Regions from separate parts of the Kribbella sp. NPDC059898 genome, predicted to be linked through region 3. Evidence: riboswitches for the same ligand, from Rfam matches in the RefSeq annotation. Region 3 holds a riboswitch; each other region holds the start of a gene.

Region 1 (10,360 bases), on a different contig from region 3:
GCCGGTTGATGTGCTGCCTGAAGTACGAGCACCCGCTGTACCAGGAGTTCAACGCGAAGGCCCCGGCGCTCGGATCCGCGGTGGAGACCCCCGCAGGTGATGGAGTGGTGGTCGGGCACAACGTGCCGAGCGACACGGTGGTCGTCCGGCTGGCGGCTTCCGGCCGGCGCTGTGCGTGCAGCCGGGCCGACGTGTGTTCGCCGCGCCAGCAGTACGAGGCGTCCAGTACGACGACCCCGGACGCACCGCCAGTAGTACCGGAGGAAACGCCGCCGGCGGAGGAAGAGCGCCGTACGCGGAAGCCACGCCGGCGTCGCCGGTTGCATCATGACGACGAGGGAGAAAGCCCGCAGTGAGATTCCGCAGGTCGACCGTACTGGTGGCAGCTCTGGCGGTGCTCGCGAGTGGGTGTGGGGTGGCGAGTCGCGCGCAGGACGCCGGCAACGGTACGGCGCCCGGGGTCGGGAGCAATCCGCCGAGCGGACCGGTGGGGCCGATCCCGGCGGGGCTGGAGAAGTTCTACCAGCAGCGCCCGGACTGGCAGCGCTGCGGGACGAACCAGGAGTGCGCGACGATCCAGGTGCCGCTGGACTACACGAAGCCGGCCGGCCAGACGATCGAGTTGCGCGCCCGGAAGGTGCTCGCGAAGGACCGCGGCGGCCGGATCGGGACGCTGTTCATCAACCCGGGCGGGCCGGGGGCGAGCGGGCAGGAGTTCGCGGCGCAGGCGCCGATGCTGTTCGGGGCTTCGGTACTGCGCAAGTTCGACATCATCGGCTGGGATCCGCGCGGGGTGGGTGAGTCGACGCCGGTGAAGTGCCTGGACACGGCGCAGCTGGACGCGATGATCGCCGCCGACGGCAGCCCGGACAACGCCGCCGAGATCGCGGACCTGGACAAGCAGTCGAAGACGTTCGCGGCCGGGTGCGAGCAGCGCTCCGGCAAGCTGCTGCCGTACGTGAACACGAAGGACGCGGCCCGGGACATCGACGTACTGCGGGGTGTCGTCGGCGACCCGCAGCTGTACTACCTCGGCATGTCGTACGGGACGTACCTGGGCGCGACGTACGCCGAGGAGTTCCCGAAGAACGTCGGCCGGATGGTGCTGGACGGCGCCGTCGACCCGGCGATCACGTCGGAGCAGATGGGGATCGAGCAGGCGAAGGGGTTCGACAAGGCGCTGGACGCGTTCGCGGAGGACTGCGCGCAGCGGTCCTGCAAGCTCGGCAGCAGCAAGGAGGAGGTGCTCGGCAAGGTCGACAAGCTCATCAAGGACAGCGACGAGCACCCGCTGCCGGGGGACGGGCAGCGGCAGGTCACGCAGGCGCTGGTGATCCTCGGCCTGGTCTACCCGCTGTACCTGAAGGACTTCTGGCCGCGGCTCGAGGACGCCGTCGCGGCGGGGCTGTCAGGCGACGGCAGCCGGCTGCTCGCGCTGGCCGACGAGTACACCGACCGCAAGCCGACCGGGTACGCCGACAACTCGAACGAGGTGCAGATCGCGGTGAACTGCAGCGACCGCCCGGACGCCACCTCGATCGCGCAGATCCAGGCGGACCTGCCGAAGTTCAAGGCGGCGTCGCCGCGGTTCGGCGAGTTCATGGCCTGGTCGTCGGTGTCCTGCGTGAACTGGCCGGTGAAGCCGACGAACACCCCGCACCCGATCAAGGCGGCCGGCGCGAAGCCGATCATGGTGCTCGGTACGACGCGGGACCCCGCGACCCCGTATGAGTGGGCGGTCGGGCTGGCGCACGAGCTGGAAAGCGGCGTCCTGGTCACCCGGGACGGCGACGGGCACACGGCGTACCTGTCCGGGAACGCGTGCGTGAAGAACGTCGTCGAGAGCTACCTCGTGCAGGGCAACACCCCGGCCGCCGACATCAAGTGCTGATCAGTTAGGGCGGTTGTCGCCGGGTGAGACCGGCACCTTGAGGGTGTCGACCGCCTGCTGGAGGACGGCGCGGAGTCCCGCCTCGTCCTGCGGGCGGCCGCCGACGGTGATCTCGACGGCGGCCGTCTTGCCGTCGTCCAGCGAGATCCAGCGCGACAGGCCCATCCGCGGCCCGCGGGTCTTGTCGACGTACGTGTAGACGAGCATGCCGTTGTCGCGGCTCAGCACCTTGAGGTCCTTCTCGTCGATGCTGCGCTCACGGTTCCGCACGAGCTCGTCCGGGCTCTGCTTGCTGCCGCGGGTGTCGAACCGGAGCTGCCAGACGCCGGTCGGGTCGAGGAACTTCGGCCGGGTGCCGCTCTGCGCGCTCTTCCAGCCGGTCGGCACCTCCGCGGACACCGGGTCCTGGTCGGTGCCGAAGTTCTGTACGACGTACTGCAGCCCGTCGGCCTGCAGCCCGTTGCCTCGGTTCGGCGTACTCGAAGAGGTCGGGCTGACGATGCCCACCGGCTCGTCGTGCGCTGTGAACGGATTGCCGCCGTTGACGACGACGACCGTGCCGAACGCGACCACACCGACGGTCATTCCCGCCAGCGTCATCAGCAGCGCCTGGTGCCTGGGCGTGAGCATCCCGACCTCGCTTCCCTCTCTCCCGCCCGATTATCGCCGACGAGAGGGGCGTCACCGCAAACGCCGCGTACGCTGGCACGTCGTGGAGACGTCAGACACCGCTTTCCAGCAGGCCTTGCAGCATTACGACGACGGTACGGCGGAACGCGCCGAACTGAAGCTGCTCACCAAGGTGTTGCTGAACCGCCTGGTCGCGAAGGCGCCGGGGCACGCGGTGGAGGTACGGATCCCGCCGTACGGCGCGGTGCAGTGCATCGAGGGCCCGCGGCACACCCGTGGTACGCCGGGAGCGGTGATCGAGATGCCGCCGGAGCTGTGGATCGAGGTCGCGCTCGGCCGCATGAGCTGGGCGGACGCACGGATGTCCGGGAAGCTCCGTGCGAGTGGCGAACGGACCGATCTGACCGCGTTGCTGCCGCTCACGAACAGCTGACGAACAGTTGGCGAACAACTGAGCCGCGGCCTCCCCCGAGGACGCCGCGGCTCAGGAACTGAGGAGATTCTCAGCTGACCCAGACCGTGGTCCGGCCGAAGATGATCGCGAGCTTGCCGTCGCCGCGCATCTGCAGCACGGAACCTTTACGGGTGGTCTTGGAAGCCCAGAGCGGCTTCTTGGCGGCGCTGTAGACAACGAAGTTGCCATCGGTCTGCATGGTCGCGAACGCGCCCTTGCTGACCGTCTTGGTGCTCCAGATCGGCGTCTTGCCGTACTTCACGATCACCAGGTTGCCGTCGGCCTGCATCTGCGCCCGGTACACCCGGTTCTGCGAGTACAGCGCGACCGGGTTGCTCAGGACGCGGCCCGGGTACAGGTTGACCATCACCATGTAGCGGGACCAGACGGCCTTGCGGCGGATGTTGTAGAGGACCAGGTTCGAGTCGTTCTGGACGTTCAGGATCGCGCCGGTGCTGCCGGCGGTTCCGCTGGCCCAGACCGTCGTACGGCCGGAGATGACGACCAGGTTGCCGTCGGGCCGCATCATCAGCGTGGACGACTTGCGGTTGGTCATGGTCGCCCAGATCGGGGTCCGACCCTTGACCAGCACAGCGTTGCCGTCGGTCTGCATGACCAGCGTGTAGACCTTGTTGAGCGAGCGGAGGTACTGGCCGGGCTTCAGGTACTGGCCCGGGCGCAGCAGCCCTCCCGACGGTGTGGTGGCGGTGACAGCGGTGGCAGCCGTCTGCGACGCGGGGGCGGCGTGCGCGGCCGACGGAACAAGCAGGGTGGCACCGGCCGCCGCACCGACGGCGAGGCCGGCGAGCAGGCGGGTGCCGACCGACTTGATCGAGATCATGCGGTTGTTCTCCGATTCCCGAGGATGGCCGGGATCTTTCCCGGCCGCCGAGATTGACGCCGTGGGCAACCAATCGGTTGTCACGCTAGGACGGCTGCGGGTCGCACCCGGGCCCTTTCGACGGTGGTGGAAAGGCTGGCGGTTAATCAGGTTCGTCTGGGGCGGTCGGACCTGTCACCATGTTCCGGTGGCAGCAAGTCTTCGCTCGCGGCTGGCCCGGTTGCGTGTCGATCTGACCCCGTGGCGTGGTTCCCGCGATTTCCGCGTCCTGCTGGTCGCCGGCTCGGTCTTCTTCCTCGGCGGCATGGTCGGGTACGTCGCGCTGCCGTACCAGCTGTACCAACTCACCGGCTCGAACTTCGCGGTCGGCGCGATGGGCCTGGTGACGATCGCCCCGCTGGTGGTCTTCGGCCTGTACGGCGGTGCGCTCGCGGACCACGTGGAACGCCGGAAACTGCTGGTCGGCACCGGGATCGCGCAGGTCGTGATCTCCGCGCTGATGGTGACGAACACGCTGCTCGCGCATCCGCAGGTCTGGCTGATCTACGTCTGCGGCGCGCTGAACGCGGTCGCCTCCTCCCTGCAGCGCCCGAGCCGGGAGGCCCTGCTGCCGCGGGTGGTGAAGCACGAGGAGATCCCGGCCGCGGTCGCGTTGAGCTCGCTGACCTCGCAGATCGGGCAGCTCGCCGGCCCGGCGCTGGGCGGCGTACTGGTCGGATCCGTGGGCGTGACCTGGGCGTTCTCGGTCGAGCTGGCCGGGATCGTGTTCGCGACGCTGCTGTACGCCCGGCTCGGGTCGTACCGGTCGAAGGAGCACACCACGGCGCCGAGTCTGCGGGCGATCGGCGGCGGGATCGTGTACGCGTTCCGCCGCAAGGACCTGCTGGCGACGTACCTGGTGGACATGGTCGGGATGTTCCTGGCGATGCCGATCGTGCTGTTCCCGGCGTTCGCGACCGACGTACTGAAGGAGCCGAGGCTGCTCGGGCTGCTGTACAGCGCGGAGGCGATCGGGGCGATGTGTGCCTCGCTCACCAGCGGCTGGGCGAAACACGTCCACCACCAGGGGCGGGCCGTCGTGCTCGCGACGATGGGCTGGGGCGCCGCGGTCGGGATCGCCGGGCTGGCGCCGAACATCTGGTTCGCGATCGGGTTCTTCGCGCTGGCCGGCGCCTGCGACATGGTGTCGGTGCTGTTCCGCTCGGTGATCTGGAACCAGACCATCCCGGACGAGATGCGCGGCCGGCTGGCCGGGATCGAGATGCTCGGGTACTCGCTCGGCCCGCTCGGCGGTCAGGCCCGCTCCGGCCTGGTCGCCGACCTCACCACGGTCCGGACCGCGATCGTCAGCGGCGGCGTCCTGTGCGTCGCCGGCGTGCTCGCGACCTCGGTCTGGCTGCGCGAGTTCTGGCGGTACGACGCCCGCACCGACGAACACGCCGTCCGCGAAAGGCAACTCCGCGCCGCCGGTTAGAGTCTCAGTCATCATGCGTACCCTGATCGCCGCCGGGCTGGCCGTCGTACTGCTTGCGGGGTGTGGGGGTCATGGGCAGGAGACCGCGCCGAGTGTGCCGCCGCTGGTGTCGGTGAGCGGGTTCGACACCCCGTCCGCGACGCCCTCGGACACGCCGTCACCGACCGCGTCGGCGACGCCTGTCGAGACGCTGTGCACCTCGATCGACGAGACGTTGGTCCGGACCACGCTGGCCGTGCCGGTGGTGAAGATCGTGCGCCAGAACCCGCCGGCCGAGATCGACATCCCGTCGTACGACGTCTGCCAGCTGAGCCTGAGTACCGCGCCGGACGGCCCGGTGCTGCGGATCGGGGTCTCGGTGCTGCAGGCAACCGCCGCGACGCTGGCGGCGGCGCGGAAGACGTACGCCGCGCACGGGCGGGAGCCGGCCGTGACCGCGAACGTCGGCGACGGCGGGTACGGGACGAGCCAGTTCCTGGTGTTCCTGCTCGACGGCCGGCTGTACAAGCTCTCCGGTCCGCAGGCCACGCTCGCGAAGTACGTCGTCCTCGGGCAGGAGGTCGCCCGGCAGGCGCCGGGGCTGCAGGCGCCCGCGCTCGAGATCACCCGGCCGGAGTGCGATCGCGGATCGGACGCGGCCGAGCAGGTGCTGGGCGTACCGGCGACGGCCCGCCGCGACGGCGAGACCCTCGTCGGCGACCCGGTGTGCGGCTGGATCACCGCCACCCGCGTGCTGTACTCCTCGGTCCGCCGGGAGCCGGACGCGAAGGCGTTGATGGCCCCGCTCCGGAACGCCTCCACCTCGCAGTCGATCCCGCTCGGCGACGAGGGGTACATCGACACCGCGACCGGCCGGACCACGATCCGGGTCGGCGACGACAAGCTGGTCGACCTGGTCCCGCTGCCGGCCCGCGCGGTCAACCCGGACCTGATGACCCAGTTCGCGCTCGCCCTTTCGTCGCTCTACACGCACTGACCCGGGTGCTATGGTGACCGCGCCGTGGTGTTCGGGAAGCCGGTGAAGTACCGGCGCGGCCCTCGCCACTGTGATCGGGATGTGCACCTGTCGTACCCGTAAGGGGACCACTGGCCGCGTGCGGCTGGGAAGGTCAGACCGGTGGACGTGGTACCCGTCAGCCAGGAGACCGGCCACGGCGCTGACCCGTCCACGAGGTGCTGGAGGAGCGGTCCACTCATGGCCGTCGTACGTGTGCTTGCTGTCGCCCTGTCCTTGACCCTGCTGGCCGGCTGCGCGCCGTCCGCCGCGGAGAGTCCCGGGGCCACCACGGTGAAGAACTGCGGGATCGACGTGTCCGTCGACGGGCCGCCGAAGCGGGTGTTCGCGGCGTACCAGCCCGCGATCGAGCTGGCCCACGCGCTGGGTATCTCGGACCGCCTGGTCGGTACGGCGTACCTCGACTCCCAGGTGCTGCCGGAGTACGCCGCCGCGCAGTCGAAGGCGAAGTACTTCAAGAACCTGCCGAGCCGCGAGGAACTGCTCAGCCTGCACCCGGACTTCGTACTGTCCGGGTTCAACGACGTGTTCAGCGCCGTCGGGAGCGACGCGAGTTTCGGCAGCCGCAAGAGCCTCGCCGACCTCGGCGTACAGACTTGGATCTTCAGCCCGCTCTGCCCGACCGCGGACGGCAACGGCGACGAGGCGATCGACCCGGCGACGGTCTCGATGGACAACGTGTACGCCGACCTGCGCGACCTCGGCCGGCTGTTCGGCGTCGAGGACCGCGCCGAGCAGGTGATCGCCGACCAGCAGAAGCGGATCGCCGCGGTCGCGGCCGCCGTGAAGGATGCGCCGCGCCCGACGGTGGCGATCGTCCGCCCGGGCCTGGAAGGCGGCGGGATGACCGTGTCCGGCGGTCCGGACTTCGGTACGGTGCTGATCCGGCAGGCGGGCGGCGTGAACGCGTTCGCCGACCTGACCTCGAAGCGGAACGTGAAGATCAGCGTCGAGGAGTTCATCAAGCGGGACCCCGACTACGTGCTGATCAGCGGGTGCTGCGACGCGTCGCTGACACCCGCGGCCTCGCAGCCGGGCGTTCGGAAGATCCTCGCCAATCCGGCGTTCGCGAACCTGAAGGCAGTGCGTTCCCAGCACGTCGTGCCGTGGCTGTTCGCGAACCATTCCGCCGGCGTCCGCGGCGCCTACACCACCGAGAACCTCGGCCACATCCTGCACCCCGACCTGGTCAAGTGAAGCGCGCGGCCGGTCTGGTCGCGGTGCTGGCGGTCGTCGTCGTGCTGTCCTTGTGCGTCGGCGACCGCTGGATCGGGCCCGGCGCTGTGTACCGGGCGCTGGCGGACTTCAGCGGCAGCGACGGCGACCGCGTGGTCCGGTACCTGCGGTTGCCGCGGACCGTCGCAGGCGTGCTGGTCGGCGCCGCGCTCGGGCTGTCCGGCGCGGTGATGCAGGGCGTCACCCGGAACCCGTTGGCCGACCCCGGGATCCTCGGCGTGAACGCCGGTGCCGCGGTCGCGGTCGTGGCGGCGATCGGCCTGTTCGGCATCCACAGCCTGACCGGGTACGTCTGGTTCGCGATGGGCGGGGCGCTGGTGGCCACGGTGGCTGTCTATCTGGTCGGCGCGGTCGGCGGTACGACGCCCGTGAAGCTCGCGCTGGCCGGTGCGGCGATCTCCGCGCTGCTCGGCTCGATCACGTCGGCGGCGACGCTGGTGGATCTGTCGACGCTGAACGAGTACCGCTTCTGGGTGGTCGGTTCGCTGTCGCTGGCCGACCAGCGGGTGGTCGCCCAGGCCGTGCCGTTCGTTGCTGTCGGCATCGTTCTTGCGCTGGTGCTGGGGCGATCGTTGAACCAGCTCGCACTGGGCGACGACCTAGCGCAGGCGCTCGGCACGCGGGTGCTCCTGGTCCGCGTACTGTCCGGTCTCGCGGTGGTGGTGCTGGCCGGTACGGCGACCGCGATCGCGGGGCCGATCGGCTTCCTCGGGCTCGCCGTACCGCATGTCGCCCGGTTGGTCGTCGGACCGGACCAGCGCCGGATCCTGCCGTGCTCGATGCTGCTCGCGCCTGTCGTACTGCTGCTCGCGGATATCGTCGGGCGGGTCGTCGTACGTCCGGCGGAACTGCAGGTCGGGATCGTCACCGCGCTGATCGGTGCGCCGCTGTTCATCGGGTTGGTCCGGCGCCGACGAATGGCCGCGTTGTGAGAGCGGGCCTCGTCGCGTCGGTGCTGACCGTCCTCGTGGGCGCGTATGCCCTGACCCGCGGCGACTACACGCTGTCGATCGCCGAGGTACTGCGGACTCTGTCCGGGCACGGCACTTTGATCACGTACGACGTGGTCGTCAACAACCGGCTGCCCCGGGTGCTGACCGGGATCGGCGTCGGGGCGGCGTTCGCGATCTCCGGCGCGATCTTCCAGCGGCTCGCCCGGAACCCGCTGGTCAGTCCGGATCTGATCGGCGTGAACGCCGGCGCCGCGCTGGCCGCCGTACTGATCATCACCGTCATCGGCAGCGGGTGGATCCCGCTCGGGGCGCTGCTCGGGTCGTTGCTGGCGGCAATCAGTGTGTATTTGCTGGCGTACCGGAACGGGATGTCGGGGAATCGGCTCGTGCTGGTCGGTGTCGGGGTGACGGCGATTGTCGGGTCGTTGACGGCGTACCTGCTGACGCTGGCGGACATCTACACGGCGAAGAGCGCGTCGATGTGGCTGGCCGGGAGTCTTGCGGGGCGGTCGTGGACGCACGTCGTACTGATTGGGGCCACACTCGCGGTGGGGGTGCCGGCGGCCGTGGTGCTGACGCGGCAGTTGCGGTTGCTCGAGCTCGGCGACGACGTGGCGCGGGCGCTCGGCGGGCGGGTCGAGTTGGCGCGCGGGGCGTTGATCGCGCTCGGGGTGGGGCTCGCGGCGTTCGCGACGGCGGCGGCCGGGCCGGTGGGGTTCGTGGCGTTGGTGGCGCCGCAGTTGGCTCGGCGGTTGGTTCGGCGGCCCGGGCTGGTGGTGCCGGGGGCGATCGGGGCGTTGCTGGTGGTTTCGTCGGATCTGCTGGCGCGGACGGTGGTCGCGCCGACGGTGCTTCCGGTGGGGGTGGTGACCGCGTTCATGGGTGCGCCGTACCTGCTGTATCTGCTGACGCGTCCTAGCTGACCTTCGCGATGGTGGCGATCGCGTCGGCGATCTCTGTCGGGGTGCGGGCGGCGTACCCGAGGACCAGGCCGGGGGCGTGCGGGAGTTGGCAGTGCCAGGAGAGCGGGTGACACTTGACGCCCGCGTCCAGGGCGGCCGCGGCGAGGGCGACGTCGTCCGCCTCGTCGAAGGTGATCGTCAGGTGCAGGCCGGCGGCGGCGCCGTGGATGGTTGCTGTCGGCAAATGAGTGCGAATGGCGGCGACCATCGCGTCGCGGCGGGTGCGGTGCCGGCGGCGGAGCAGACGGAGCTGGCGTTCGAGTTCGCCGGACTCCATCAGGTGCGCGAGGGTGAGCTGGGGGAGGGCGGCGTTGCCGAGGTCGGCGAGGCGTTTGCGGGCGATCACTTCCTCCTTGTACTGCGGGGGCGCCAGCATCCAGCCGATCCGCAGGGCGGGCGCGAGCAGCTTGGAGACGCTGCCGACGTAGAACACCTGCTCGGGCAGCATCGCGCGGAGCGCCGGGACCGGCGGGCGGTCGTAGCGGTGTTCGGCGTCGTAGTCGTCTTCGAGGATCAGGCCGCCGTTCGTGGCCCATTGGACGAGTTCGCGGCGGCGTTCGCCGTCGAGGACCACGCCGGTCGGGAAGTGGTGCGCCGGGGTTGCCATCACCACGGCGGCTTCGGACTTGCGCAGTACGTCGACCTGGAGGCCGCGGTCGTCGACGGGGATGGGTGGGGTGCGCATGCCCCAGTTCTGCAGGTGTTGCCGGGAGCCGAGTGAGCCGGGGTCCTCGACGGCGACCTCGTGGATGCCGTGCCGGTCGAGCAGCTGCGCGACGATCGCGATCGCCTGCGCGACACCCGCGACGACGATGACGTCCTCCGGGTCGGCCGCGATCCCCCGGTACTGCGCCAACCACCCCGCCACCGCCCGCCGGAGCACCGGCGTCCCGGCCGGATCGCC
Region 2 (10,360 bases), on a different contig from region 3:
GGTTCGCGTGGGAAGTCGGGGTGGGCGGGGGCTGGGCTCGGTGGTTGGGTGGGGCGTGTAGGCGTCGGGTCGGCCCAGGTGGGGCGGGCTACGTCGACCTTGCCGTTGGTGATGGTGATGTGCCAGCGGTCGTTGTGCAGATCCACGTGGTGGCGGCGGCACAAAAGCGCGAGGTTGGTCAGAGCCGTGGCTCCGCCGTCGACCCAGTGCGTCAGGTGGTGGGCGTCGCACATTACCGGCGGCGCTGCACAGACCACGCAGCCGCGGTCGCGGGCGATCAGGGCGTGCCGGATGTGTCTGGTGACGAGGCGTTCGCGGCGGCCGACGTCCAGGGGTTCGGAGTTCGAGCCCAGGACGAGCGGGATGACGTTCGCGTCGCACGCCAGACGCCGGACGGTGGCAGCGGAGAGGTCGTCGCCGTAGATGGTTTGGCCGGTGGCGTGGGCGGTGGCTGATTTCAGGTCGTCGAGGTCGATGGTGACGGTGATGTTGGCCTTCGCGCCGTGGCCGGCGGTGTCGGTGTCCCAGGCGTTCGCGGCCACGGTGAGCGCTGTGGTCAAGGCGTCGGCTTGGCGTTTGTCGCGGGGGCGGGGGTCGTGTTCGCCGTCGACGGTCTTGTGGGGGCGGGCACCCGCGTGTATGACGGCGCGCAGGAGTTCGGCGTTGTCGTTGGCGAGGTAGCCGCGGAACTTCACGCCGTTCTCGGCGGTGCTCAACGTCAACGACTCGCGCTGATAGGCCTTGTGTTCTTCGGGTTCGGGGCCGTCGGCGTCGATCCGGTCGCAGAGGTGTTTGGCGGCGGTGCGGAGTTCTTGGGGGGTGTGGGTGGGGACGAGGCCGACCAGTTGCTGCTCGGTGACGTCCAGGGTTTCGGTCGGGACGCGGTCACGGACGCGTTCGAGTTCGGTGATGATCGCGGCCGCGTGGCCGATCTGCATCTGATGGACGGTGCCGTCGGCCGACTCGATGCCGCCGGTGAGGGCGTCGTTCACGGCCTGGTACTTGGGCAGCGCGCGGGCCAGGCGGACGTCGCGCCAGACCTCGGCACGGTCACGGCGGTGGCGGACGGTGAGGAGTTCGACGGTGTCGCGGGCACCGAGCTCCTGGGCGAGGCCGTCGGTCTCGGAGCGGGCGATGAGTTGCAACTCGACGGATCGCAGGCGGGTGATCTGGGTACGGACCTTGTCCAGGGCAGGCAGCACCTCGTGGTTGCCTAGAGCAACCACTGTGCGTCCGCCGAGAATGTCCATGCCGATGACTGTAGCTGGCGGGCCGGACAGTTTTCAAAGCCGGGAACCCCTTATTTTCAAGGGAATTAGTTATCCACAGATTTATGACTTGTTGAGGACGCAATCGCCGCAGAGAGGGCCGTCGCGATCGGGAGCGGCGCGGTAGATGAGGCAGCAGCTGCGGCGGCGGAAAGGGTTGGAGGTGTGGGCGCCGCGAAGGGGTGGGACGTCCAGCAGGGCAGTGGCGACGGCACGGGAGCGGGTGGCGAGGGTGGGGGCGGCGTTTGACAGAGCGGTGGCGGCGCCGTTGACGGCTGAGGCGACGTTGCCTACCAGGATGTGGTCCGAGAGGTCGAAAGCCTGGGCGATCGTGGGCAGTGGGCCGTCGAAGAGTTCGTGGTGCAGGTCTCCGCCGGCCGGCGGGATCGGGGGTAGGGAGAGGGGGAAGGCGCCGCCGAGGACGGGTTGCCAGTGGAGTTGGTCGAGGGCGAGGGTCGGGACGCGGTCCTCGAGTACGACGGCAGCAAGAGCTGGGGAGATCAGGCGGGCGACCAGGCCCAGATGGGTCACCGAGGCGGCGACGCGTACTTCGATCGCCGTCGGGTCCTGGCCGCTCGCGGCGCCTAGGTAGGCCCGTGTCTGGGCGATGCGATCCGCCAGGATCGCAGGATCGTCAACAATCTCCACGAGCCGGCGCCAGGGCGGATCCGGCGTCGGGTCCACGTGCTGTTCGACGGCGAAGAACGGGCCCAGGGCGGCGATCCGGTCGAGGAGTGTCACACCGCGACCTGGACGGGAGTGCGGAGCAGGCGGTCGGCAAGTGGGCCGAAGACCGCGCCGATCACGCCCCAGAGCAGGACCTGTGCGCCGACGGAGTACAGGCGGAACGCGTACAGGCGGTCCACGTCGAAGCCTGGGTAGACGATCGTCCCGTGGGAGTCGGTCAGCGGCAGCGGGGTCTCGGTCGCGTGCCGGCCGTACTCCTGCACGTTCGCGGCGAGGTGGCCGAGTGATGGCAGGACGGCCATCACGACGCCGATCAGTACGACGTACGCCGCCAGCGCCAGGAGGGTCGCGTTCCAGTTGCCGAAGCGGGGGCGCAGGAGCTTGCCCAGGGCAACGGCACCGATCAGGAAGAGGAGTGAGCAGACGACCATCGCCAGGTACAGGTTGGCGCGGGTCTGGATGGTCTCCTCGTGGCCGATCGCGGGTGGGTTCGCGGGGTACTTCAGGAAGAGTACGAAGTAGAACCCGAGGAAACCGCCCACCGCGACCAGCATCGCGAGCGTGCGCGGGCGGAGGTTGCCGACGCGGCCGAGGCAGATCGTGTACGCGACCGCGAACACGGCACCCATCGCGATCCCGAACAGGATCATGCCGACGCCCAACCCGGCGTTCGCCTGGAGTGTCCGGCTGAACAGGTCTGGCCCGGACGGCTCGTGGGCGGCGTCGCGGCCGGCTTCGTAGTCGATCGCGGCCTGGATCTGCGGTTCGGCGAAGATTCGTGCGAAACCGAACGCGACCAGACCGCCCGCTCCGCCGGCCAGCAGGCCGCGGAGGATCAGTTTGCGCTCCACCTCAGTGGCAGGGGAAGCCGAGGAAGTGCCGCGCGTCGTGCACGAACTCGTGGATGTGCATGTCCTTGCCGAAGATCGAGTACGCGCCCTGGTCGACGCCGATGAAGTAGTACGCCAGGAACGCCAGGAACGCCGTACCGACCAGCCACAGCACGGCCTTCGACACCGGAAGAACAACCGTCGTCGTCGACGCAGACAGATTACTCACGTGAGAGCCTCCTTCAGGGGATCGTGCGTCCCGCTACCAGTGGAGCGTCGTGACGGCGAAGTATCTGACTTACCGGACGTGTCCGGCTCACAGTGGCGCGACCGTGCCGAATTCCCATCGGCTTCCTTGCGCCGTCACTGTCTGGGAGGGTACGGACCTCACCCCCGGCCAGTCAACCGACGAACGTGCGCAGCTCCTTGACCAGCTCGACACTGGCGTCGTTCTCGATCCGCCGGGTCGAGACGCTCTCGACGTTGAACCCGAACGGGATCCCACGGTCCCGGCAGTACGTCGACAAAGTACGGGCGATCCCGACGCAGTGCGCGTACGAGTCCGCGACCGGGTCGCCGGAATGCACCAGCTCGTTACGGAGCCACCGCGGCACCCGGACACCGAGCCAGGCAAGGAACTCCAGCGTCTTCACCGAGCCGCAGATCGACAGCGTGAACACGATCGGCACCGGCTCGACGTTCTCGGCGCGGCACAGGTACAGATAGTCCGACGCCAGGTCCATCGCGGCGCCGACGTCGTAGATGATCTGCGTCACGAAGAACGAGCAACCGCTGCGCTGCTTCCGGAGCAGCCGCTCGTGCTCGTCGAGGCGGGACGAGTGCCGTTCCGGGATCGTCACGCCGCCGAGCGGCAGGGCCGACCCGGAGCGCTGCCACAGGTCGTACGCGGCCGGCAGCGTCGTTCGTACCTCGGCCGCGCTGGTCGGGGCGCCGACCATCACGGTGCCGAGCTGGTCCGAGGGACGCCGTACCCAGGAGTCCAGCTCGGCCGCGGTGTACTTGCCGACCGAGCGGTACACGATCGTCGGCCGGTCCCACCAGGACAGCTGGTCGGCGAGGAAGTCCGCCGGGTCCATCGTCGGGCTGAACGGGAACGGCCGCTCCTCCGGTATCCGCTCCGCCTCGTCGTCGATGTCGTAGAGGATCAGCGCGTCGATGTCGAGCTGCTCGAGCCGCGTCCTCGTCACCGCGGTGAAGCGTTCGAGCGCGTCCGGGGCGATCGACCGGCGGGGCGGCGTCATCCCGTACAGCAACAACTCAGTACCGCGCCCACTCCCCAGCAACGCCGACAGATCGTTCACCGAGCCAGCTTAAAGGAGGACACCAGCCGGCACGCGAGGTAGACGAGGAACGAGATCGTCGTGATGTACGGGCTGATCGGCACCGAACTGCCCGCGGACAAGAGGATTCCGCCGACCGCCGCGGTGACCGCGAAGGCGACGCTGAGCAGCGGTACGACGATCGGCGACGACGAGACCCGGAGCGCCGCGGCGGCCGGGGTGACGAGCAGCGAGAGGACGAGCAGCGCCCCGACGATCTGCACCGAGACCGCGACCGCGAGGCCGAGCAGGATCATGAAGACGATCGACAGTACGCCGACCGGAACGCCCCGCGCGGCCGCGACGTCGGCGTCGGTGCTTGCGAAGAGCAACGGTCTCCACACCAGCACCAGTCCGGCCACGACCAGCACCGAGATCCCGATCAGCGACGTGATCTGCGGGGTGTCGATCGCCACGATCTGCCCGGTCAGCAGGCCGAACTTGTTCGCCGCCCGCCCGTGGTACAGCCCGAGGCACAGGATGCCGAGCCCGAGACCGAACGGCATCAGTACGGCGGTCACCGAGTTCCGGTCCCGCGCCCGCGCGCCCAGTACGCCGATCAGCAGCGCCGCGACCAGCGATCCGGCGAGCGCGCCGGTGACCACGCCGGCGCCGAACAGCAGGCCGGCCGCCGCGCCGGCGAACGACAGCTCGCTGACGCCGTGCACCGCGAACGCCATGTCGCGCATCATCACGAACACCCCGATCAGCCCGCCGACGACGCCGAGCACGACGCAGGCGATGATCGAGTTCCGCAGCAGCGGCAGCAGTTCGGCGTACCCGGAGAAGTCGAAGATCATCGGGCACCGACCGGTTCGTGCTGCTGCTCGGGGATGCCCGCGACCAGGATCCGCCCGTTGTGCCGGATCACCTCGACCCGCGCGTCGTACAGCTCGCTCAGTACCTCGGTGGTCAGCACCTCGTCCGGCGTACCGATCCGGAACCGCTGGTTGGCGATGTACAGCACCCGGTCGACCTTGTCCAGGATCGGGTTGATGTCGTGGGTGACGAACAGTACGCCGAGGTCGAGCCGCCGGCGGGCGTCGTCGACGAGGTCGCTGACCAGCCGTTGATGCGGCAGATCCAGCGACAGCAACGGCTCGTCGCACAGCAGCAACCGCGGGTCGGCCGCCAGCGCCTGGGCGATCCGCAGCCGCTGCTGCTCGCCGCCCGACAGCGACGACAACGGGGTGGACGCGTACGCCTCGGCTCCGACCGACGACAGCAACTGGTTCACCCGCTGCCGGCGCCGCCGCGACGGGATCGGCACGCCCCACCGGTGCCCGTCCAGCCCGAGCGCGACCAGGTCCCGGCCCCGCAGCGGTACGCCGTCATCCGCCGGCCGTTGCTGCGGGATGTACCCGATCCGCCGGTCGCCGCGACGGACCGGCGTACCGAGGAACGTCGCCGTACCGGAGCGGAGCCGGGTCTGCCCGAGGATCGCCTTGAGCAGGCTGGACTTCCCGGACCCGTTGGCGCCCAGTACGGCGATCAGCTCGCCGCTGTGCACCTCCAGGTCGAGGCCGTCCCAGAGCGTCCGGGACCCGAAGCCGAGCGCAGCCTGCTCCAGGGTCAGTACGACGCTCATCGCCCGAGCGCGGCGCCGACCGCGTCGAGGTTCGCGGTCATCCAGCCGATGTAGTCCTTGCCGCTCGGAAGCGTCTCAGTGACCGGCACTACCGGGATGTTGTTCTGCTTGGCGGCGGCGAGCAGCTTGTCGGTCTCCGGACCGCTGGTCTGCTCGTTGTACGCGAGCAGCTTCACCTCATGCTTGCTGTACAGCTCCAGCGTCGCGGCCAGGACCTTCGCAGGTACGTCGCTGCCCTCCTCGATCGCCTCGCTGAACTCGGCGGGCGTCTTGTTCTGCAGGCCGACCGCGTCCAGCAGGTACAGCGGCACCGGCTCGGTGATCGCGACCGGCTGCCCGGCGTACTTCGTCTTGAGCGTCGCCTCCTGCCGCATCAGGCCGTCGATCTTCTGCTTCAGCGCGGTCGCGTTCTGCTGGAACGTCGACGCGTTCGCCGGCGCGGCCTTCGAGTACGCCTGCTGGATCTGGTCGACGACCTTCGCGACCGACGGGAAGTCGTACCAGACGTGCTCGTTGCCGGTCTTGCCGGAGATCGTGACCGCGTTCAGGACCGTCGCGGACGAGTTCTTCGCGGTCTTCAGCATCCGGTCCATGAAGTCGTCGTACCCGCCGCCGTTCTCGATCACGACCGCGGCGCCGGCCAGCGCCGCCTGGTTGCGGGTACTGGCCTCGAACTCGTGCGGGTCGGCGTCCGGGCTGGTGATGATCGAGGCCACCTCGACCTTGTCGCCGCCGACCTGGCCGGCGAGGTCACCCCAGACGTCGGTCGACGCGACCACCTTGACCTTCCCGGCGGACGAATCGACGGCCGCCTGGTCCCCGGACGAACAGGCACTGGTTCCGAGGGCGAGAGCGGCGGCAAGAGCAGGCAGAACGAGCAGTCTGCGGTTCACGGTACGACCAACCTTCGAGCGGAATGAAATGACAATCGTTATCATTATCGCATCTCGTGCCGGACCGCCAGCCGGCCGGGTGCAAAACTTCCGTCAAGGGCGCTCGCGAGGCACGCCGAGCACTGTGGGTGTGACGCCTGACCGGAGTAGGGTTCTGCTGCCGGTGTCACGGTGAGTTGTGCGCCGGTTACGATGAATTCCAGTTCTGAACCGCACCGCGAATGGGATGTTCATGGCCGAATCGCACGACGCCGAACCGGGGATGTACGACCAGCTGAATCTGGACAAGCCGCACCCTGCCCGGGTGTACGACTACTTCCTCGGCGGGAAGGACAACTTCGCCGCCGACCGGCAGGCCGCGGAACACCTGCTCCAGGCGTTCCCGGGGTTCCGGACCGCCGCCCAGTCGAACCGGATGTGGATGCACCGGGCCGCGCGCTACGCCGCCGAGCAAGGCATCACGCAGTTCCTCGACATCGGCACCGGCATCCCCACCGAGCCGAACCTGCACGAGGTGGTCCAGGAGATCATCCCGTCGGCGCACGTGGTGTACGCCGACAACGACCCGATCGTGCTCGCCCACTCGCGCGCTCTGCTGGTCAGCAAGCCGGAAGGCAAGACGGCCTACCTCGAGGCCGACGTCACCGACCCGCAGGCGATCCTGGCCTCCGACGAGGTCAAGGAGCTGATCGACTTCACGAAGCCGGTCGCGCTCAGCATCGTCGGCGTCTTCCACTACCTGCCCGACCACCTGAAGCCGTACGACCTGGTCAGCCAACTGGTCGCGCCGCTCGCGCCGGGCTCGCTGCTGATCTTCTCGCACTGCACCCCGGACTTCGCGCCGGAGCTGTGGGAGCGCGCGATGGTCGTCTACAAGGCCGACGGCGGCGAGGCCCAGGTCCGCAGCAAGGAAGAGGTGACCCGCTTCTTCGAGGGCACCGAGCTGGTCGAGCCCGGCGTCGTGTCGCCGTTCCGCTGGTTCCCGGACGACGAGACCCAGGAGTACGTCGACCGCGGCGAGTTCACCGACATCATGTGCAGCCTCTGGGTCGGCGTCGGCCGCAAGCCCTGACCCCGGCCGGGCTGACGGCAGCCTAGGACGCTGCCGTCAGCCGCTCAGCCGTCAGGGCCGGAAGGCCTCGACGATCTCGTCCTTGCCGAACCCGCCGTGCAGCATGCCGTAGAACCGGTGGTCCGGGGTCAGGTCCGTACGGCGGACCCGGGTGCCGGTGATCGCCGACGCGTACAGCGCGGTGACGAACTCCATCGTCGGCCGCGTACTGGCCAGCGACGTATCGTGCGGACGTCCCGCCAGCAGGTCGTCGACCAGGTGGCCGATCTGCGCCTCGTGGTTGCTCGGGACGTCGGCACCCGCCGACGCCGCCCACGGATCGGCAGCGACCCCGGCCTCAGCGGACTCGGCCTTGCGGACACCCGGGTCCAGCCCGAGGGTGGCCGCCTTCGCCGCGTCCGGCGCCGGATGGAACGTCCAGTCCTTGTCGGAGTACCCGTAGACGTGGTTCACCTCGAGCGTGCCGCCGGCCGTGTCGATCCGGATCCGGCTCAGCTCCCGCGGCGACAGCAGGCTGTTGATCACGGTCGCCACCGCCCCGCTCTCGAACACCACCGACGCCATCGACACGTCCTCGAACTCGACCGGCCGGTCGAGCCGTACGGCGGTGGCGTCGATCGACTTCCACGGCCCGAGCAGATGCAGCAGCAGGTCGATCTGGTGGATGCCGTGACCGAGCGTCGGGCCGCCACCCTCCCCGATCCAGGTACCGCGCCACTCCGGGTCGAAGTAGCTGACCGGCCGGAACCACAGCGTTTCGCAGACCGCGACCAGCGGCCGGCCGAGCGCGCCGCGGGCGAGCAGGTCGTGGGCCCGGATCGCGCCGGAGCCGTGCCGGTGCTGGAACACCACCGACGCCGATCCGGCACTCGCCGCCTCGACCTTGGCGACGTGGTCCAGCTCCTCCAGGCTCAGTACCGGCGGCTTCTCCAGCAGCACCGACCGGTCCGCGGCCAGCGCCTCGGCCGCGAGCTCGCCGTGGCTCTCCGGCGGGGTCGCGATCGAGATCAGGTCCGGCTCCTCGGCCGCCAGCAGCTCGGTCAGGCTGCCGTACGGGCGCCCGCCGAACCGGTCGGCCAGCGTCCGTGCCTTCTCCTCGTGGATGTCCGCCGTACCGACGAGCTCCGTCCGGCCTGTGCTCGCGTAGGCCTCAGCGTGCCGGCGGCTGATGTTGCCGCACCCGACGATCGCGACCTTCAGGACGCCGTCCGTCATCGGGCGGCTCCGCGCAGCACGGCGTTCTCCTGGGCGACCAGCGCGAGCCGGGTCGCCTCGAACGTGTGCTCCTGCGGTGCGGCCGTCGTGGTCCGCTCCCGGACGTCATGGATCAGGTCCTCGTAGTACGAGGTCTTGACGTCCGAGCAGTCGATGTACTGCGTACCCTCCTGGTTCGCCAGGAACAGGTGGTTGCCGCCCTCGCGGCCCTCGATGTCGATGTACTTGCGGAGCTCGATGTAGCCGTCGGTGCCGAGGATGATCAGCCGGCCGTCACCCCAGGTCGGCAGCCCGGCCGGTGTGTACCAGTCGACCCGGATGTAGCCCTGGGCGTGCTCGCTGCGGAGCAGCATCTCGCCGAAGTCCTGCAGGCCGGGGTCGTCCGGGTTGCCGAAGTTGCCGACCGTACTGGTGACCACCTCGGCGGTCTTCGCGCCGGTGAACCAGAGGAACTGGTCCACTTGGTGGGAGGCGATGTCGGCCAGGATCCCGCCGTACCGCGCCTTGTCGTAGAACCAGTCCGGGCGGCCGGCGCCGCCGGCCAGGTGGGCGCGGTCGCCGATCCGGTGCGGCCCGAGGCCGAGGGTCTGGACGACCGTGCCGATCTTGCCCTCGCGGACCAGTGTGCCGGCCTTGATCGCGGCCGGCACCTCGAACCGCTCGGAGAACGTCACCGACCAGAACCGGCCGGTCTCTGCGACCGCCCGCTCGATCTCGGCGAGCTGGTCGAGCGTCGTGCAGCCGGGCTTGTCGGAGACCACGTCCTTGCCGGCCCGGAGCGCGGCGACCGCGATCGGCCCGCGCCGGTCCGGCACGGCGGCGGTGACGATCACGTCGATCCCGTCCCGGGCGATCAGCTCGTCGAGGTCGTCGGCGAACGGTACGTCGGGGTAGCGCTCGCGGAGCTGCGTCGCGACCGCGGCGGACGGGTCGTCGGTGGCCATCCCGACGAACTCGGCACCGGCCCGGAGCAGGCCGGCGACCTGCCCGAAGATATGTGAATGGTCAAGCCCGACGGCGGCGAACCTGACGTGCTGACTGGAGGTCAAGGTGTTCCTTCCGTAGAACGTGTTCCGGATGTTCAGCGCGAGGACTTCAGGGCCTGAGCGAGTTCCTCGGCGATCTTGTCCCCACCGTCACTCTTCCACTTCTTCACCGCGGGCGCCCAGGCGGACAGCGGCTTGCGGCCCTGCACGATGTCGTCCGTGACCTGACCGATCGCGTCGTTGAGCTGCTTGTTCTTGCGGTTCCCGGTCTCGGAGTACAGACCGGCGGCAGGGTTGTCGAGGGCGGTCGGTACGACGCCCTTCATCGCGTTGAACTGGGTCTCGGCGCTGCCCGCGTGCTCGGGCAGGAAGATCGTCCACGGCGCGTCGGCCTGGTACATCAGGCCCAGCTGGACCTCGCTGAAGCCCTTCGCGTTCAGCACCGGGTTGCCGTCGACCAGCTTGTGGTGCACGCCGGCCA
Region 3 (10,360 bases):
ACGCCGGAATCGTTGCAGGCGGCAATGATCGGGGCGTGGGGCGCGGCCCCCGGCGAGCTGTACGTCGACCGCTCGGGCGCCGAGCCCGCGATCGCGCTGGCCGCGTTGCGGTTCGGGAACGTGGTGCTGATGATCCAGCCGCCGCGCGGGTTCGGGGAGAACCCGGTGGCGATCTACCACGACCCGGACATGGCGCCGTCGCACCACTACCTGGCGGCGTACCGGTGGCTGGAGGCGGCTCCGGAGCAGGGTGGTTTCGGGGCGCACGCCGTCGTACACCTGGGCAAGCACGGGACGCTGGAATGGCTGCCGGGCAAGGGGATCGGGATGGCGGCCGGCTGCGCGCCGGACGCCGTTCTCGGGAACCTTCCGATGGTGTACCCGTTCATCGTCAACGACCCCGGCGAGGGCACGCAGGCGAAGCGGCGGGCGCACGCGACGGTCGTCGACCACCTGGTGCCGCCGATGGCACGGGCCGAGACGTACGGCGACATGGCGAAGCTCGAGTACCTGCTGGACGAGTACGCGACCGTGTCGGCGCTGGATCCGGAGAAGGTGCCGACGTTGCGGGCGCAGATCTGGACGCTGATCCAGGCGGCGCAACTGCACCATGACCTGCACACGTCGGACAAGCCGTCGGACGAGGAGTTCGACGAGTTCGTGCTGCATCTCGACGGGTATCTGTGCGAGATCAAGGACGTGCAGATCCGGGACGGGTTGCATGTCCTCGGCGGCGCGCCGACCGGCGAAGCACGCGTCAATCTGGTGCTTGCCGTACTGCGGGCTCGACAGCTGTGGGGTGGTTCGTACGCGATCCCTGGGCTGCGGACCGCGCTCGGGAACGCTTTCGGCGTCGACGAGGCCGCCCTGCTCGCCAGTCCTGGGTCCGCGGCTGATCTCGCTGATCTCGCAACACTCGTCGACCTGCCGGCGGTGACTGCCGCTGACGGGGTGGACATCTTGGAGGCGGTCGCGCGGAAGCTCGTACTCGGGATGGAGACGCTCGGGTGGGACGAGACGAAGGTCCCGGTCGTCGTCAGCGAGGTGTTGGCCCGGGACTGGGTCGAAGGAAAGGCGGGGGAGCCCAACGCCGATGGCGCGGGTGTGGCGGGGGAGCCGGGTGTGGGTGGGGTGGTGGCTTCGTTGCGGTTTGCGGCGGGGGAGGTTGTGCCTCGGTTGGGGCGGACGGGGGACGAGCTGGCGAACGTGCTGCGGGCGTTGGACGGGCGGTTCGTTGAGGCGGGGCCGTCCGGGTCGCCTACCCGGGGGCTGGTGAATGTGCTGCCGACCGGGCGGAACTTCTACGCGGTGGACCCGAAGGCGATTCCCAGCCGGAATGCCTGGGACGTGGGGGTTGCGCTGGCCGACTCGCTGCTGGCGCGGCATCAGGCGGAGACGGGGGAGTACCCGCGCTCGGTCGGGCTGACGATCTGGGGTACGTCGGCGATGCGGACGCAGGGTGACGACCTGGCCGAGGTGTTGTGGCTGCTCGGCTGCCGGCCGGTGTGGGACGAGGCGTCCCGGCGGGTGACCAGCTTCGAGGTCGTGGGCCTGGAGGAGCTCGGCCGGCCGCGGATCGACGTGACGATCCGGATCTCCGGCTTCTTCCGGGACGCGTTCCCGCACGTGGTCGCGCTGCTCGACGAAGCCGTGCGTACCGTAGCCGCCCTGGACGAGTCTCGCGAAGACAACTACTTGAAGGCCCACGTCGACGAGGATGTTGCCGCGGGCAACGACGTACGGCAGGCGACGGCCCGCGTGTTCGGCTCCAAGCCCGGCTCGTACGGCGCCGGGCTGCTGCCGCTGGTCGACGCCCGGAACTGGCGGACCGACGCGGAGCTCGCCGAGGTGTACGCCGTCTGGGGCGGGTACGCGTACGGCCAGGACCTCGACGGCGCGGAGGCCCGCGGCTCGATGGAACGCGCGTACGCCCGGATCCAGGTCGCGGCCAAGAACGCCGACACCCGCGAGCACGACATCATGGACTCCGACGACTACTTCCAGTACCACGGCGGCATGATCGCGATGGTCCGGCATCTCACCGGCGCGAATCCGAAGGCGTACGTCGGCGACTCCGCCGTTCCCGCCCAGGTGAAGACGCGCACGCTGGAGGAGGAGGCGAAGCGGGTGTTCCGCGCGCGGGTGGTGAACCCGCGGTGGATGGCGGCGATGCGGCGGCACGGGTACAAGGGCGCGTTCGAGATGGCGGCGACCGTGGACTACCTGTTCGGGTACGACGCGACCGCCGGCGTGGTCGACGACTGGATGTACGAGTCGCTGACCAGCGAGTACGTCGCAGATCCGGAGATGGCGGAGTTCTTCCGGAAGTCGAACCCGTGGGCCCGGCACGGGATCGCGGAACGGCTGCTCGAGGCGGCGCAGCGCGGCCTCTGGGCGGAGCCGTCCGACGAGGCGCTGGAGACGCTGCGGAGCGCGGTCCTTGAGACGGAGGGTGACATCGAGGACCGCGCCTGATTGGGTAAACGTATGCCACGAGTGTTGATCACCAACGACGACGGTTACCTCGCGCCCGGGATTCGGGCGCTCGCGCCGGCGATCGCCGGGCTCGGGTACGACGTCCAGGTGGTCGCGCCGCTGCTCGACGAGAGCGGCGTCGGCTCGGCCCGCGCCGGGATGGTCGGCCGCCCGATCCGGACCGTGTCCGACGAGGAGAACGGCGTCACGTACGTCGGGATCGAGGGGACGCCCGCGGGCGCGGTCACGCTGGCGTGCCTCGGCGCGCTCGGGCCGGCGCCCGATCTGGTGCTGTCGGGCATCAACCGCGGGCTCAACATCGGTGTCTCGATCTTCCACTCCGGCACCGTCGCGGCGGCCCTGACCGCGGCCGGTTTCGGCACGTCGGCGGTTGCCGTGAGCCTCGACTCCGAGGATCCGCAGTACTGGCCGACCGCCGCGACCGTCGCGGGCGAGGCACTCGGCTGGATCGAGTCAGAGCCGGCCGGTACGGTCCTGACGATCAACGTGCCGGACCGCCCGCTGGAGCAGCTGGCCGGCGTCCGGCACGCGTCGCTGAACCCGGCGAAACGCTCCCGGCTGGTCGGTACCACCGCGCCGACCGGCGAGCCGATGATCGCGCTGGAACCGCCCCGCCCGAACCCGATCCCCGGCACCGACGAGGCCCTGCTGGCCGCGGGATTCGTCACCGTCACCCCGATCGTCGGCATCCGCGAGGTCCGCGACGACACCGCCGCCACCGCCCTCGCCAAGCGCCTCACCCGTTGAGCGACCGATGAAGCTCAGCACCGCGGAGTACGGCGCCCCGGACGCGCCGCCGCTGCTGTTCATCCACGGCCACGGCGGCGGCTACCACTACCAGCGTTGCCAGGCCGACCTGCTCGCTCACGACCTGCGGCTGATCGCGCCGGATCAGCGCGGCGTACTGCGGACGCCGCTGCCGCCCGGTGAGACCGTGAGCCTCGACCTGCTGATCGAGGACTTCGAGGAACTGCGGTCGGATCTGGGCATCGAGCGGTGGACGATCCTCGGCCACTCGGCCGGCGGCAACTACGCGGTCGAGTACGCGATCCGGCATCCGGACGCGGTGAACGCCGTGGTCTTCGACTGCCCGTGCTGGGACTTCGACGCGAACGATCGTCATCGGCTGCCGATCTTCGCCCGGTTGTACGACGAGCTCGGCAACACCGAGGCGGCGCGGCGGTGCCGCGAGTTGGCCGCCGTACCGCGGCGACTCACCGCGGCCGACGGCTCCGTCGAGCTGGCGTTCGGGCTGGGTGAGCGGTTCCAGGAGCTGTCGTTCCACGATCCGTCGCGGCGAGCGGAGTTCTTCGCGCTCGGGGAGCAGGGTGGGTTCAGCGACGAGGAGTGGGCGCGCGGGAACAGCCACCTGGTCACGCTCGACGAGCTGTACACCTCCAAGCTCGAGCGGCTGGCGCGGATGCCGCAGCCGAGTCTGCTGATCGAGGGCGTGGACGACCTGGCCACCGACCCGGTCTCCGTCCGGACTTATCGCGAGACGGTCGCGCGCGGGCGAACCGTCACCTTCGAGCGCTCCGCACACTTCCCACACTTCGAAGAAGCAGTCAGGTACGCCGCGGTGGTGCGGGCCTTTGTCCTGGAGGTCACACAGCGCGCGTGACGGTCACGTGGCATGATCGGGGCGACTGTTGTGGAGGAACACCGGTGTGAGTCCGGGGCGGTCCCGCCACTGTGACCAGGGCTGCGCAGTTTGACAGCGCCTGGAAGCCAGGACATCCGCAGCCGTCCGCCGGACCCGCATGTTGCGGTCCCGGCGTACCAGCCGTAGCGGGCGTGGACACCCGCTCGACGAAAGGGCGACCGCTGATGCGGGCTGCAGTGCCGAACTCCTTCCCCTTCACCGCGGTCGTCGGGATGGACGAGCTCCAGCTCGCGCTGGTCCTGGCCGCGATCTCGCCGGCCATCGGCGGCGTGCTGATCCGCGGCGAGAAGGGCACCGCGAAGTCGACGGCGGTCCGTGCGCTGACCGAGATCCTGCCGCCGGTGGACGTCGTACCCGGCTGCCGCTTCTCCTGCGACCCGGAGCGGCCCGATCCCACGTGCCCCGATGGTCCGCACGCGGAGGCGTCCGCGACCGCGCAGGACGCGAGCAGCGCGGCCAGTGGACGGGTTGTGCGTCCCGCGCGACTAGTGGAGTTGCCGGTGGGGGCCACCGAGGACCGGGTGCTCGGGTCGTTGCATCTGGAGAAGGCGCTCGCGGAGGGCATCACGGCGTACGAGCCGGGGCTGCTGGCAGCCGCGCATCGGGGGCTGCTGTACGTCGACGAGGTCAACCTACTGCACGACCACCTGGTCGATGTACTGCTGGACGCCGCCGCGATGGGCCGGGCGACCGTGGAGCGGGACGGGGTGTCGGTCACGCATCCGGCGCGGTTCGTGCTGGTCGGCACGATGAACCCGGAGGAGGGCGAGCTGCGGCCGCAGCTGCTCGACCGGTTCGGGCTGACCGTGGACGTGGTGGCCAGCCGGGATCCGGCGGTACGGGTCGAGGTGATGCGGGCGCGGCTCGGGTACGAGGCGGATCCGGACGGGTTCGTGGCACGGTACGACGGGGCGCAGCGGGAGCTGGCCGAACGGATCGTGAAGGCGCGGGACCTGGTGTCCGAGGTGATCCTGACGGACGCGGCGCTGCGGCAGATCGCGGAGATCTGCGCGTCGTTCGACGTGGACGGGATGCGCGCGGACCTCGTCACCGCGCGTACGGCGGTGGCGCATGCCGCCTGGTCCGGTCGTACGGTCGTCGAGGTCGAGGACGTCCGCGCCGCCGCCAAGCTCGCTCTCCCACACCGCCGCCGCCGAAACCCGTTCGACGCGCCCGGCCTCGACCAAGAACAACTGGAAGAAGCCATCAACAACAGCACCCCACCCGAAGAAGACCCGGACCCCGACGGCCCGGACGGCCCCGGTGGAGGCGTCCCCGAGAGCGGTGACACTCCTACTCCTTCTGATGGGCCTGCTGCTCCTGGTGGGGAAGGTGCAGCTCCGAGCGGCGACGTCGCGGGCAGCACCCAGCCGTACAAGGCTCGGTTGTTGAGTGTTTCTACTGCTGGGGCCGGTGTGGCTGGGCGGCGGTCTCGGGCTTTGACTGAAGTAGGGCGGGTTGTGGGGGAGCGGGCCCGCGTCGGGCGGGAGGCGGGGCGGCCGCATGTGTTGGGGACGGTGCGGAGTGCGGCGCCGTACCAGAAAGCTCGTGGACGCAGCGGGCCGGGACTGGTGGTACGTGCGGACGATGTACGGCTCGCAGTGCGTGAAGGACGCGAAGGCAATCTCGTGCTGTTCTGCGTCGACGCGTCCGGGTCGATGGGGACGAAGAAGCGCATGGTCGAGGTGAAGACCGCGATCGTCTCGCTCCTGCTCGACGCGTACCAGCGCCGCGACACCGTCGGCCTCGTCACGTTCGCCGGCCCCGCCGCGACGGTCGCGCTCCCGCCGACGGGCAGCGTCGAGACCGCCGTACGGCGCCTCGAAATCCTCCCCACCGGCGGCCGTACGCCGCTCGCCGAAGGCCTCCTGCAAGCCTCCGACGTACTGCGGATCGCCGCCATCCGGGACCCCCGCCGACGTCCGCTCCTGGTGCTCGTCACCGACGGCCGCGCGACGTACGGCGACAACGCGTTCGCCCGCGCCCGCCAGGCCGCCGGCCAGCTCGCGCAGCGCGGGGTCGCCACCGTCGTGGTCGACTGCGAACCGCGCCGCGGCGTCCGGCTCGGCCTCGCCGCGGAGCTCGCCGCCGACCTGGGCGCGGAGTACCTCGACCTCGGAGACGTTGCTGCCGGCAACCTCATCCGGACGGTCACCGAGCGGAAGGCGGCCTGAGATGCCGAAGGGACAGCCGGCCGCCGTACCGGACGACGGCCTGACCACCCGGCAGCGCCGCAACCGTCCGCTGCTGATGGTGCACACCGGCGAGATGAAGGGGAAGTCGACCGCCGCGTTCGGGATGGCGCTGCGAGCGTGGAACCAGGGCTGGAACCTCGGGGTCTTCCAGTTCGTGAAGAGCGCGAAGTGGAAGGTAGGCGAGGAGACCGCGTTCAAGGCGCTCGGCGAACTGCACGAGACGACCGGGCAGGGCGGGCCGGTCGAGTGGCACAAGATGGGCGAGGGCTGGAGCTGGTCCCGCAAGGCCGGCACCGAGGAGGACCACGCCGCCGACGCGCTCGAGGGCTGGCGCGAGATCCAGCGCCGGCTGGCCGCGGAGACGCACGACCTGTACGTGCTGGACGAGTTCACGTACCCGATGAAGTGGGGCTGGATCGACGTCGACGAGGTCGTCGAGACGCTGACCGGCCGGCCGGGACATCAGTACGTCGTGATCACCGGCCGGGACGCGCATCCGAAGCTGCTCGCAGCCGCGGATCTCGCCGCCGAGATGACGAAGCTCAAGCACCCGATGGACACCGGCCAGAAGGGCCAGAAGGGCATCGAGTGGTGATCCCGCGGGTGGTGGTCGCCGCACCGTCGTCGGGCGCGGGGAAGACGACGGTCGCGGTCGGGCTGATGGCGGCGCTCCGGCGGGCCGGGCATACCGTCGCCGGGTTCAAGGTCGGGCCGGACTACATCGATCCCGGCTTCCACGCGATCGCCACCGGTCGGCCGGGGCGCAACCTCGATCCGATGCTGTCGGGGGAGGAGCGCATCGCGCCGCTGTTCGCGCATGGTTCGGCCGGCGCGGACCTGGCGGTTGTAGAGGGCGTGATGGGGCTGTACGACGGTGCGCTCGGGACGGACGGTTTCTCGTCCACCGCGCACGTCGCGAAGCTGCTCAAGGCGCCGGTGATCCTGGTGGTCGACGCGTCCGCGGCCGGGCGCAGCGTCGGCGCGGTCGTGCAGGGGTTTGTTGCCTACGACACCGAAGTACGCATCGTCGGCGTCATCCTCAACAAGGTCGGCTCCGACCGCCACGAGGCCGAAGTACGCGCGGGTGTCGCACCCACCGGCGTACCCGTCCTGGGCGTCCTCCGCCGGGACACCCGCCTGACCGTCCCCAGCCGTCACCTGGGCCTGATCCCCGCCAACGAACAGCAATCCCAAGCAGAAGACGCGGTAGCCGCCGCAGCAGAACTGGTCCACCAGGGCGTAGACCTCCAAGCAGTAGCAGCCGCCGCCCAAGCCGCCCCACCCACGGAAGCCATCGCGTGGCACCCACCAACCACAGTTCTCGGCGAGCGGCCGGTGATTGCTGTGGCGGGAGGTCCGGTCTTCTCCTTCCACTACACCGAGACAACCGAGCTCCTGACCGCAGCAGGCGCCGAGGTCGTGACCTTCGACCCTCTGGCCGACAAGTTGCCTGAAGCAACCGCCGGCCTGTACCTCGGCGGCGGCTTCCCCGAACTCCACGCCGAAGCCCTCTCCGCGAACCACGAACTACGGAAACAAGTAGCAACCCTGGTATCAACCGGCCTCCCCGTCGTCGCGGAGTGCGCCGGCCTCCTCTACCTCTGCCGCGAACTCGACGGCCACCAGATGACCGGCGTACTCCCCGCAACCGCGACCATGACCCCTCGCCTCACCCTCGGCTACCGTACGGCGGTCGCCGCGACCACGACCGCGTTCTTCGACGAGGGCCGCCGGGTCCACGGTCACGAGTTCCACCGCACCGCGATCACGCTCGACCACGACGTACGTCCCGCCTGGCACCTCCCCGGCGGTGTCGAAGGCATCACCCTCCCGCACGTGCACGCGTCGTACCTGCACCTGCACTGGACCGCGACTCCGGACGTCCCGGCCCGCTTTGTCGCCGCCGCCCGCGAGTACGCCGGATGAGCCTCGTCGTCGGGGTAGGCCTCCGATCCGGTACGCCGTACGCCGAACTCGCCGCCGCCGTCGCATCCGCCGTACAGGACGTCCCCGGCCACATCCGCCTCCTCGTCACCCTCACCGGCCGCGAGTCCGAGCCCGCCCTGCGACAACTGGCCGACCACCTCCACGCGCAGCTGCGCACCTTCACAGCAGCCGAGCTGTCCGCCCAGCCCGCGCCGACTCCGAGCGCCCAGGTCGCCCACCTCAAGCACACCCCCAGCGTCGCCGAAGCAGCAGTACTGGCCACTGGCGCCGAACTCCTGCTCCCCAAGCACAAGACCCCCAACACGACAGTTGCCGTAGGTCGTCGCGTCCCAGCCAATGGGTATGAAGTGCAGGACCGCGAGGTCGTCCAGCGGGTGATCGCGCAGCGCCGAGACGTACGACGAGGCTTCCTGGATGTGCCGATCGACGACGATGCGCTGATGCGGGTGCTGGAGGCGGCGCATCGTGCGCCGAGTGTGGGGCTCAGCCAGCCGTGGGACTTCCTGCTGATCCGGGACATCGCGACCCGGCGCAAGGTGCACGAGCTGGCGAGCCGGCAGCGGGACGCGTTCGCGCGATCCCTGCCAGAGCAGCGCCGGCAGAAGTTCGACGGCCTCAAGATCGAGGCGATCCTCGACACCCCGCTGAACATCGCGGTGACCTGCGACCCGGGCCGCGGCGGCCGGCACGTCCTCGGCCGGCACGCCGACCCGCGCACCACCTGGTTCTCCGCCGCGATCGCGATCCAGAACCTCTGGCTCGCCGCCCGCGCCGAAGGGATCGGCGTCGGCTGGGTCTCGTTCTTCGGCCCGGACGAGGTCGCGCAAGTACTCGGCTTGCCACCCCACGTCGAGCTGGTCGGCTACCTCTGCGTCGGGTACGTCGACCAGTTCGCGCCGGCGCCCGAACTGATCCGGTCCGGCTGGGCCGAACGCCGCCCGCTCTCCTGGGCGGTCCACTACGACGAATGGGGCCACCGCGACACCTCGATCGTCGACGACGCCGAGCACGCCGCACAGAACGCCGTACGCGCAACCGGCCAACGCATCCACGTGATCGTCGGCGGCGACACGACGGACCTCCGACAGCAGGAGTCCTTGGTCATCGACCTCGGCACCACCAGACCGGACCACGACTTCGGCGTACTCTGGCGCCCCGCCCGCACCCCCGCGGAAGCCGAGGAGTACGGCGTCGAGATCGCGCGCGACCTCGCCCTCCAAGGCGCCGGCCACCTCCACATACAACTGGCAGCAGACGACCCCAAGGCGAAAGCACTGGCGGAAGGCCTCAGAGCCGGTGCGTCGGCCTCCGGCCTGAGACAATCCGGCGCATGAGCGACCCGATGTACATCCCCGCGTTCTCGATGAAGCAGCGGATCACGATGATGGCGAACAAGTACGAGCTCATCGCCACCAACCCGGACGGGAGCGACGGGCCGCTGCTCGCGTTCGCGCAGCAGAAGCGGATGGCGTTCAAGGAGCAGGTGACGTTCTACACCGACGACACCAAGTCCCAGCCGGTGTTCTCGTTCAAGGCCCGCAAGACCATCGACCTCGGCTCCGGGTACGACGTGTACGACGCGAGCGGGCAGGCGATCGGCTGGTTCAAGAAGGAGTTCGGGAAGAGCCTGTTCAGGTCGAGCTGGCAGCTCAGCGCGCCGGGCGTGGACGCGGACGGCACCGAGCGGAACCCGACGATCGCGGTCGTACGGCGGGTCTGGGAGTTCGTCCCGATCGTGGGGGAGATCCCGCTGCCGTTCATCTTTCATTTCGACTTCACCGCCCGGGACACGCGGCAGCCGGTGCTGTCGGTGGAGCGGAAGATCTCGGTCCGGGACCGCTACCGGATCACCGTGCAGGACCAGCGGCTGGATTTCCGGTCGCGGCCGCGATGACGGTGGCGCTGGACGCTTTGCAGTCCCGCTGAGACGTTTCTGAGGCTCGTCTGAGGCTGACGTACTACCAGGGTCGTACATGCGTCTCACTCTTTCGGGTGAACCTGCCCTGAGGGGCCTTGGTTCCGTCGGCACGCGGTGCGAGGCTGTATCCATGGGCGTAGC

The links. Region 3 has a riboswitch for cobalamin ahead of ACFV9C_RS21290 (magnesium chelatase subunit D family protein). Riboswitches for the same ligand answer to the same signal wherever they lie in the genome.
Region 1: it holds a riboswitch for cobalamin, as region 3 does, so the genes downstream of both, ACFV9C_RS04950 (ABC transporter substrate-binding protein) here and ACFV9C_RS21290 (magnesium chelatase subunit D family protein) in region 3, are expected to answer to the same signal.
Region 2: it holds a riboswitch for cobalamin, as region 3 does, so the genes downstream of both, ACFV9C_RS06045 (CbtB-domain containing protein) here and ACFV9C_RS21290 (magnesium chelatase subunit D family protein) in region 3, are expected to answer to the same signal.

Annotation. Positions count from the first base shown of each region.
Region 1 is NZ_JBHWKR010000001.1:1,000,657-1,011,016, forward strand. Features, by position in the region: gene ACFV9C_RS04915 (stage 0 sporulation family protein) at 1-356, shown strand, start outside; gene ACFV9C_RS04920 (alpha/beta hydrolase) at 353-1,891, shown strand; gene ACFV9C_RS04925 (hypothetical protein) at 1,892-2,521, opposite strand; gene ACFV9C_RS04930 (sterol carrier family protein) at 2,604-2,954, shown strand; gene ACFV9C_RS04935 (hypothetical protein) at 3,025-3,816, opposite strand; gene ACFV9C_RS04940 (MFS transporter) at 4,004-5,290, shown strand; gene ACFV9C_RS04945 (hypothetical protein) at 5,304-6,266, shown strand; cobalamin riboswitch at 6,275-6,459, shown strand; gene ACFV9C_RS04950 (ABC transporter substrate-binding protein) at 6,486-7,502, shown strand; gene ACFV9C_RS04955 (FecCD family ABC transporter permease) at 7,499-8,473, shown strand; gene ACFV9C_RS04960 (FecCD family ABC transporter permease) at 8,470-9,417, shown strand; gene ACFV9C_RS04965 (PLP-dependent aminotransferase family protein) at 9,410-10,360, opposite strand, start outside.
Region 2 is NZ_JBHWKR010000002.1:100,781-111,140, forward strand. Features, by position in the region: gene ACFV9C_RS06030 (DUF222 domain-containing protein) at 1-1,250, opposite strand, end outside; gene ACFV9C_RS06035 ((2Fe-2S)-binding protein) at 1,332-2,009, opposite strand; gene ACFV9C_RS06040 (CbtA family protein) at 2,006-2,806, opposite strand; gene ACFV9C_RS06045 (CbtB-domain containing protein) at 2,808-3,014, opposite strand; adenosylcobalamin (AdoCbl) riboswitch at 3,064-3,152, opposite strand; gene ACFV9C_RS06050 (methylenetetrahydrofolate reductase) at 3,187-4,107, opposite strand; gene ACFV9C_RS06055 (metal ABC transporter permease) at 4,104-4,925, opposite strand; gene ACFV9C_RS06060 (metal ABC transporter ATP-binding protein) at 4,922-5,713, opposite strand; gene ACFV9C_RS06065 (metal ABC transporter solute-binding protein, Zn/Mn family) at 5,710-6,606, opposite strand; gene ACFV9C_RS06070 (SAM-dependent methyltransferase) at 6,839-7,678, shown strand; gene ACFV9C_RS06075 (Gfo/Idh/MocA family protein) at 7,730-8,893, opposite strand; gene ACFV9C_RS06080 (Gfo/Idh/MocA family protein) at 8,890-9,942, opposite strand; gene ACFV9C_RS06085 (extracellular solute-binding protein) at 9,975-10,360, opposite strand, start outside.
Region 3 is NZ_JBHWKR010000006.1:293,210-303,569, forward strand. Features, by position in the region: gene cobN (cobaltochelatase subunit CobN) at 1-2,475, shown strand, start outside; gene surE (5'/3'-nucleotidase SurE) at 2,488-3,243, shown strand; gene ACFV9C_RS21285 (alpha/beta fold hydrolase) at 3,251-4,117, shown strand; cobalamin riboswitch at 4,101-4,259, shown strand; gene ACFV9C_RS21290 (magnesium chelatase subunit D family protein) at 4,324-6,333, shown strand; gene cobO (cob(I)yrinic acid a,c-diamide adenosyltransferase) at 6,335-6,949, shown strand; gene ACFV9C_RS21300 (cobyrinate a,c-diamide synthase) at 6,943-8,280, shown strand; gene bluB (5,6-dimethylbenzimidazole synthase) at 8,277-9,635, shown strand; gene ACFV9C_RS21310 (hypothetical protein) at 9,632-10,195, shown strand; gene ACFV9C_RS21315 (outer membrane lipoprotein carrier protein LolA) at 10,350-10,360, shown strand, end outside.